Regions from separate parts of the Paraburkholderia sp. SARCC-3016 genome, predicted to be linked through region 1. Evidence: predicted binding sites of a transcription regulator. Region 1 holds the regulator's gene; the other holds the start of a gene.
What was found. The regulator FliA, encoded in region 1, starts transcription of late flagellar genes. The targets are predictions, from matches to a motif close to CTAAAGTTTNNNNNNNNNNNGCCGNTA.
Positions count from the first base shown of each region.

Region 2: motA (flagellar motor stator protein MotA) is a predicted target of FliA. The motif match lies at 2,405-2,431, and genes of this name have one in related genera.

Region 1 covers NZ_JAVHZD010000016.1:143,872-148,083, forward strand. Annotated here, with positions in the region: gene flhF (flagellar biosynthesis protein FlhF) at 1-628, shown strand, start outside; gene QYH69_RS17720 (MinD/ParA family protein) at 621-1,490, shown strand; gene QYH69_RS17725 (RNA polymerase sigma factor FliA) at 1,515-2,246, shown strand; gene QYH69_RS17730 (GSU2403 family nucleotidyltransferase fold protein) at 2,375-3,412, shown strand; gene QYH69_RS17735 (flagellar protein FlgN) at 3,426-3,872, opposite strand; gene flgM (flagellar biosynthesis anti-sigma factor FlgM) at 3,971-4,212, opposite strand, start outside.
Region 2 covers NZ_JAVHZD010000006.1:166,309-170,520, forward strand. Annotated here, with positions in the region: gene QYH69_RS08460 (EAL domain-containing protein) at 1-1,409, opposite strand, end outside; gene motA (flagellar motor stator protein MotA) at 1,497-2,354, opposite strand; gene motB (flagellar motor protein MotB) at 2,608-3,582, shown strand; gene QYH69_RS08475 (GNAT family N-acetyltransferase) at 3,678-4,212, opposite strand, start outside.

The DNA of each region.
Region 1 (4,212 bases):
CGTGATGCGCTACGGCGCGAGCAAGGTCGCGCTGCTGACCACCGACAGCTACCGGATCGGCGGCCATGAGCAGCTGCGCATCTTCGGCAAGATTCTCGGCGTGTCGGTGCACGCGGTGAAGGACGGCGCGGACCTGCAGCTCGCGCTGTCCGAGCTGCGCAACAAGCACATCGTGCTGATCGACACGATCGGCATGAGCCAGCGCGACCGCCTCGTGTCGGACCAGATCGCGATGTTGAGCCGCGCGGGCCAACCGGTGCAGCGTCTGCTGCTGCTGAACGCGACCTGCCACGGCGACACGCTCAACGAAGTCGTGCAGGCCTATCAGAGCGCGCCGGACAAGCAACCGCTCGCCGGCTGCATCCTGACCAAGCTCGACGAAGCGACGAATCTCGGCAGCACGCTCGATGCGGTGCTGCGCTACCGCCTGCCCGTGCACTACGTCTCGACCGGCCAGAAGGTGCCGGAAAACCTTTACGTCGCGACAAAGAAATTTCTCGTTCGCAGCGCGTTCTGCATCCCGCGCGATCATTCGCCGTTCGTTCCGCAGGAAGACGACGTGCCGGGTCTGCTCTCCGCGCTGTCCGCACGCTCGACTGCCGAGCAGCATGAGGTCCGGTTTGGCTAAGTTCGTGTCCGATCAGGCGGAAGGACTGCGGCGCCTGCTCGCGCGCCACGGTTCGCGCGCGATCGCGGTGACCGGCGGCACGGCCGGCGTCGGCTGTTCGACGACCGTCGTCAATCTTGCGGCGGCGCTCGCGGCGCAGGGCAAGGACGTGCTCGTCGTCGACGAGCATGCGGGCGAACCGCACGCGATCGTCGCGACGCCCAACGGCGCCGCGGCCGAGCGCTTCGTCGCATTTACGCGCGGCGAGCTGGCGCTCGATGCGGCGACCGATCGCCATAGCGCGGGCTTCGCGGTGCTCGCTGCGCCGCGCAGCCATCGCGACATGTGCAAGCCGTCGCAGCTGGCCGCGGTGTTCGACAGCACGGCCGATGTCGTGCTGATCGACGTGCAGTTCGAACGCGACGGCATGCTGTCCGACCTCGCGCTGCAGGCACACGACCTCATGATGGTCACGCGCGTGGCCGCGCAGGCGATCACCGATACGTACGCCTGCATGAAGCGTCTGCATTACGCGTATGCGATCGCGCAATTCCGCATGCTCGTCAATCACGTGCACAGCGTCTCCGATGCGCAACTCGCGCTCGACAACCTCGCGGCCGTCGCGGGGCGTTATCTGACCGTGGCGCTCGAAGGCGCCGGCTGCGTCGCGGCGGACCCGCTGATGACGCGCTCCGCGGAACTGTCGCGCTGCATCGTCGAAGCATTTCCTTCGGCACCTGCCGCGCGCGACTTCCGGCACCTTGCCGCGGAATTGCAGTACTGGCCGATGCGGCCAGCGATGTCATCGCGCGCGCCGTGGGCGGCGAGCGCGGCAGTCACGACGGCATCACACGCCGAACAACCGTCCGCACAACACGCCTGACAGGCAGCGGACAAGGGGAGCTCGATGTACAACGCTCAAGGAAAGATTTCTCAGGCCGACGTTCTGACGAAATACACGCCGCTGGTCCGGCGGCTCGGTCTGCAGCTGGTGGCAAAAATGCCGGCGAGCGTGGACCTCGACGATCTGATTCAGGCCGGCATGATCGGCCTGCTCGACGCCGCGAGCCGCTACAAGGAAGATCAGGGCGCGCAGTTCGAAACCTACGCGAGCCAGCGCATTCGCGGCGCGATGCTCGACGAGCTGCGCAGCAACGACTGGCTGCCGCGCAGCGTGCGGCGCACGTCGCGCGAGCTCGAGATGGCGGTGCACCAGGTCGAGCAGCAGCTCGGCCGCGCGGCCAGCGAAGCTGAAATCGCGCAGCACCTGAAGATGCCGCTCGACGAGTATCAGTCGATGCTGCAGGACCTGCACGGCAGCCAGCTCATCTATTACGAAGACTTCGACCGCTCCGCCGACGACGAGCCGTTCCTCGACCGCTATTGCGTCGATCACTCGGACCCGCTCTCGGCATTGCTCGACGAGAGCCTGCGCGGCGCGCTGATCGAGGCGATCGAGCGGCTGCCCGAGCGCGAGAAGCTGCTGATGTCGCTGTATTACGAGCGCGGGATGAACCTGCGCGAGATCGGCGCCGTGATCGAGGTGAGCGAATCGCGCGTGTGCCAGCTGCATAGCCAGGCAGTCGCGCGGCTGCGCGCGCGCTTACGCGAAATGGCGTGGGCGGCCGAGGAGAGCTAAAAAGGGCGTGCCCGCCTGATAAGGGTCCAGCGCGAGTTTATACCCTACAATGCAACGATAGGGTATAAAAGGGCGCCGGCTGGTCTTATACCCTACAATGCAATCGTAGGGTATAAATTTCCGCCGCCATGCCGACCTTCTACAACGATGCGCTGCAAACGCTGTACGCCTCCGTTGCGGAGCGTGCCGCCGCGCAAACGCAAATCCTGCTTCATTCTCCGGGCTCTGCGTCGATCAAGTCCGTCGCCGGAAAAAGCTACGTTTACTGGCGTGTCTATCTTGCATCGGGCAAGCGGGTCGAAACCTCGCTCGGCCGCGCGGGCGAGCCGGCAACCAACGCCACGCTCGACGCGAAACTGCAGGAAAGTTTCGAGATGCGCGGGCTTGCCGCCGACGTTCAGATATTACGCAAAGCCGGTTTCGCCGCAGCCGACAATTCCGCCGCCCTTACCATCGCGACGCTCTACAACGCGGGCATTTTCAGTCACGGCGGCGTGCTCGTCGGTTCGCATGCGTTCGGCGCGCTGCTAAACGGACTCGGTGTGCGCATGTCGGCGAACTATCGGACCGAAGACATCGATATCGGCAGCACCGGCGCGATTTCGGTCGCCATTCCGCAGAATCGCAGCTTCCTCGACATTCTGCGCGATAGCAGCCTGCCTTTTCTCGAAGTGCCGGAACTCGACGCGCGCCGGCCCGCGACGTCGTTCAAGGCGCGCGGGCAGCCATTGAAGGTCGATCTGCTCGTGCCGGGCACCGAAGCGTACGAAACGAAACCGCTGCCGCACCTGCGCGCGCATGCAACGGGACTGCCGTACTTCAGATATCTGCTGAACGAGCCCGTGGCCGGCTTTGTGCTCGGCAAGGAACATGCGGTTCCGGTCACCGTGCCGGATCCCGCCAGATTTGCGCTTCACAAACTGGTCGTCAGCACGCTGCGCGGTCCGGGGTTCGCCGCGAAAGCCGGCAAAGATCGCCGCCAGGCGGTGGTGCTCATCGATGCGTTGATGGAGCGCTACCCGGACTCGCTGGAAGCGGCGGCGGAAAGGATCGAGAAGAAGGCGCGGCCGCGTGTGTCGACGGCCGCTGCGCTTGCGGTGAACTTTGAACTGGATGTGTCGGAGCGTGCGCGCGATTTTCTCGCGGACCTGAGCCGCGCCGCCTGAAGCGCGCGTGTGCCTACAGCCCCGAATACATCGGCACCTTGCCGTCCGGGCCGTAGAACGTCGATGCCTTTTCGGGCGTCCCGCGCAGCACCGCCAGAATGCGGCGGTTGTAGTCCATGCGCGTGCGGATCATCAGGCCGTTGTTGAAGTTGAGCTTGCGGGCGCGTTCCGCCGATTTCTGCAGCAGGCCCCACTGCTCGTTCAGGCGCGCGTCCTCGGCTGCGGCGAGATCCATGCCGCGCTTGCCCGCCGGCAGGCCGCGTTCGCGCAAATGGTTTTCGCGCGCGCGTTCGAGCATCGCGAGCTTGTCGGCCATCGAGGTTTTCTGCTCGACGATCGGCTTCAGGATTTCGCCCGGATACGCCGTGGTCAGCGCTTTCTGTTCGACGGCGAGCAAGGAGGCAAAGGCTTCGACGGTCGCGTATTCGTCGATGATGGTGTCAAGCAGGGCGTCTTTCATCTCTCACTCAAACGTTAAACCGCCCGCATGACGCAGGCGACGCAGGTTTCTACATGCGTCCGCCAGTGAGAGCGCCCCGAGAAAGAACGTTCGGACGCTCAGCTGCCGGACGGCTGGGTGCCTTGCAGCAGGCTGCGTGCGGTTTCGAGCACGCCATCGGCAATTTTCGACGCATCGATTTTCAACGAGCCGTCGCGGATTGCCTGCTTGATCGATTCGACGTGGGCCGTATCGATATCGGCCGGGCTCGATGCGCCGAGCGCTTGCAGATGGCCCGCGAGCGCCGACAGGCTGACGTCCGCGGCCGCGCCGCCGCTCGAGCTCGGGGCTGGCGTACGCG
Region 2 (4,212 bases), on a different contig from region 1:
TGGCCGTCGCAGAGCGCGCGCCTGAGGTCGATCTCGAGCCGCGCCTGTTCACGAAGTTCGCGATCCATGCTCTCTTCGAAGAAGCGGCTTGTGCCCTTGCCCTCGCGCTTCGCGCGATACATCGCGATATCGGCGGCACGCAGCAGCGTCTCCGGGTCGCGGCCGTCGTTCGGTAATGCGGCAATGCCGATGCTCGCGCCGACTTCCACATACAGTTGGCTGTCCGCAATGAACACCGGCTTGCGGATCGCCGCCAGCAGGCGGTTGGCGAGCTGCATCGCCGCGTCCGCGTAGGCAAGTGGGTCGGTTTGCGCGACGATCGCGAATTCGTCGCCGCCGAGGCGCGCGATCGTATCGCCTTTGCGGACCACGTCCTCGAGCCGGCGCGCGATCTCGCACAGTACGAAGTCGCCGGCGGCGTGGCCTTGCAGGTCGTTGACCGGCTTGAAGCGGTCGAGGTCGATCACGAGTACAAGATAAGCCTCCGGCGCATGCGCGACATGGTCGACCGCCTTTTGCAACTCCGCGGCGAGCACACGCCGGTTCGGCAACCCGGTCAGCGGGTCGTGCCGCGCGAGCTGCCGGGCGTGCGTCTCGGCTGCCGTCAGTGCGCGGTGTGCCGCTTCGAGGGCTTGGGCATTGGCGCGGAACACATCGAACGCGTTGGCCATTTCGCCGATCTCGTCGTTGCGCTCGAGTGCCGGCATGGGCACGTTTCGATCGCCCGCGGCGAGCCTCGAAAGCGAACGGGTGATCGTGCCGAGCGGGAATGCGATGTCGATATGCACGCGCGCGACGAGCCAGATCGCAAGCAGGATTGCCGCGACAACGGTGATCACGAGCACGCCGATCGCATGGTCGACGAGCCGGTCCACCGAGGCCGCCCGCGCGTGCGACGTCACGCGGTTCGCTTCGATCAGGCGATCCGAGAGCGCTTCGGCATCCTGATAGCGCGCCTGCAGCGCGCCGTTCATGCCGGCGGGCGCGTCGATGTCGCCGTCGACATCGGCTGCGATCCACGCATCGTGCGCGGCGAAATAGCGCGCGAGCGCGTGGCGCAGCGGCACGATGTTCGTTTCGCCGTCGTTGCGCATCAGTGCGGCGTAATGCGACAGCTGAGCGAGAATCGCACGCCGGTGCCCGGCCGCGAGCGCTTCGGCGCGCAGGCGCATATCGGCGCTACGCGCGAGCGCGCGATATCCCTCGGCTACTCTGAATTCCTCGAGGCTGTCGCCGAGCTCGTCGATCGTTTGCGTGGCCGCCAGCCATTTGTTGTCGATCTCCTCGGTGATCCCGTCGACGACCGTCAGGATCAGCGCCGAAACGACGGCGAGAAAGATCAGAAGACCGCATAGCGCGCAAACGAGGAGCGTGAGCCGCGCGCGGATCGAATTTCTGAACAGCTTCATGGCAGATGTCGGCATGCGGTTTCTACCGCAGGTCAGCGCTGGAAAGCATCACCCCGGTGCAGCAGCTGAAAACGGGGCAGCGTCGGCTCAGGCCGACTTCGGCATTTTCGTTGCGCGCACCGCGTCGTCGAGTTCCTGGAAGCTCGGCCGGTCCGTCGTGAACAGCACCTTTCTACCGAACTCCACGGCAATCGGCGGCGCGTAGCCGTTCAGCGACGCGAGCAGCACTGCTTTGACGCACTGGAACGGCTTGGCCTGCGCGCGCGCCTTCGCGTGGAGCAGATCGGCAAGCGGACCGATGAAGCCGTACGCGAGCAGGATGCCAAGAAACGTTCCGACGAGCGCGGCCGCGATCATTTCACCGAGCACGGCCGGCGGTGCGCCGACCGAGCCCATCGTGTGTAAGTCGGATCGTAGCCATGTCGTTCTGTGAGCCAAGGAGTTGGTAGAATGTTTTGTCTTCCTAAGACCGCTTGGCCTCCGACTTGTGTCGAGCTCTTCGTCCATCAGATCCTGCATTTCGAGCACGTTGACATTGCCGCCCGACATCATGCGCAGATAGTCGACGATAAAGACGAGCAGGTGATGGTCTTCCAGCACGTGCGAATACTTCTGGAAAAGCGGGCTTTGCCCGGGCGCGTCGACGTCCGCCTCGAGCGCCATCATTCCTTCCTTGCGCGCTTTCTGCAGCAGTTCGTAGAGCAGTGCGATCAGTTCGAGATACTGCGCCTTCGTATAGCGGCCGCCCTTGAAGCACGACGGCAGGCTCTTCAGGGTTTTCACGAGTGTTGTCGCCGGGTTGCCGACCACGAACGCGCCGATCGCCGCGCCGAATATACAGAGCAGCTCGAACGGTTGTATCAGCGCCGGTAGATGCCCGCCCACTCCGACGAAGCTCCCGATCACGGAGCCGACTACGACGATCCAGCCAATTGCGACGAACATCTGTTTTCTCCAGGCCGACTATCCGGTGATATCTGCATCACTAACTTTGTTAACGGAATGTGACTTCGCGACTGAAGGGTATTTGATTCACTTTTTTCGCATCATTCCTGTCCCTTTAATCGCGCACCAGAAGGACGCGAAGCGCTTTCATCAGAGCAGGCAGCGCGCGACCTGATTGAATTTTTAAGGGGCACTATTCATTCCGCGCCCGGTGCTGCCGTCATACGGTGCAAACAGGACGGAGGCAACCGCAATGGCTCAAAACCAGAAACCGGAGCGCTCGTCGGCGGGCGCGGCGACATCGATCATCGTGCGGCGCACGAAGAGAGGCGCGCATGATGCGCATCACGGCGGGGCGTGGAAGATCGCGTATGCGGACTTCGTCACGGCGATGATGGCCTTCTTCCTGCTGATGTGGCTGCTCGGCTCGACCTCGAAGTTCGACCGCGAGGGCATTCAGGATTACTTCAACACGCCGCTGTCGAGCATGCTGGGCGGCAAATCGGGCAACGGCAGCGCGGCCTCGAGCGTGGTCGAAGGCGGCGGTCGCGATCTGTCGAGCACGCGTGCCGGCAGCGGCACGCCGATGCGGCAAACCGCGGCGCCGGCCTCGATCAGTGCCGAAGCGGCCGAGGCCAACCGGCTGTCGCAACTGAAGCAGCGGCTTTCCGCGCTGATCGAACAGAAGCCGGAACTGAAAGCGTTCAAGGATCAGATCCGCATGTCGATCACGAACGAGGGTTTGCGCATCGAAGTGGTCGATTCGCTCAAGCGTCCGATGTTCGCTACCGGCAGCGCGAAGCTCGAAGACTACGCGGCCGAGATCCTGCTGCAGATCGGCAGCGCGCTCAACGAGGTCGACAACCGGCTGTCGATCGCCGGCCACACCGATGCGGTGCCGTATTCGGGCGGCCCTGCCGGGTATTCGAACTGGGAGCTGTCGAGCGAACGCGCGAACGCCGCGCGGCGCGCGCTCGGCGCCGGCCATCTCGACGAAAAACGTTTGTTGCAGGTACGCGGCCTCGCCGACGTGCTGCCGCTCGAACGCGGCGTCGCCGATGCGCCGATCAATCGACGTATCAGCATCCTTGTGATGAACAAGGCGGCCGAGCGCGCGTTCTTCAACGAAGCGGTCGCGTCAGCGCCCGCGGGCGGTGCGGGCGCCGCCGACGCCGGCCTTTCGGCAGGGGCCGACAAGCCGGCTGTGATCGGCGTGCGCGTGCCGTAAGCGCGCAACTGAGCGGGCAACCGCGCGGGCAACTGAGCGGGCAACTGAGCGCGCAACGTTCGTCGAATGCGCGCGCACGATGACGAACGACGGCCTCAGGCGGATGCATGTTTGCGCGGGTCGCGCCACATGGTCCAGACACGAGGACCATCGCGCAGGCTCAGTTCGGTTCGGATGCCAAAGCCATGGCGCTCGTAGAACGCGAGATTCGCGTCCGATGCCGCTTCGAGATATGCGCCCGCGCCTGTTTCGTCGCAGACCGCAAGTTCCCGCTCGAGCAGCTTCGTGCCGATGCCGCGCCCTTGACGCGGCGGGTCGACGCCGAGCACGCCCAGGTACCAGTAATTGCCGCGCGGCGGCGCCGCGCTTTCGAGCGCGGACATCACGGTCAGCGCCCGTGCGGACTGCCGGCCGAAGGTGCACACGATGGCAGGCAACAGACGCAGATTCTGCAGCGCCGACAACGGATAACGCCTCGGCGGAAGCCATAGCGCCGCGGCATTGAGCGTATCGGCCGTCACGACCATGCCGAGCGTCGTGAAGACGTTCAGATAGATCCGGTACACGCGTTCGAGGCGCGCGAGGCGCGTGCTTTCGTCGGGCAGCACATAGGCGGCGATCGGGTCGCGC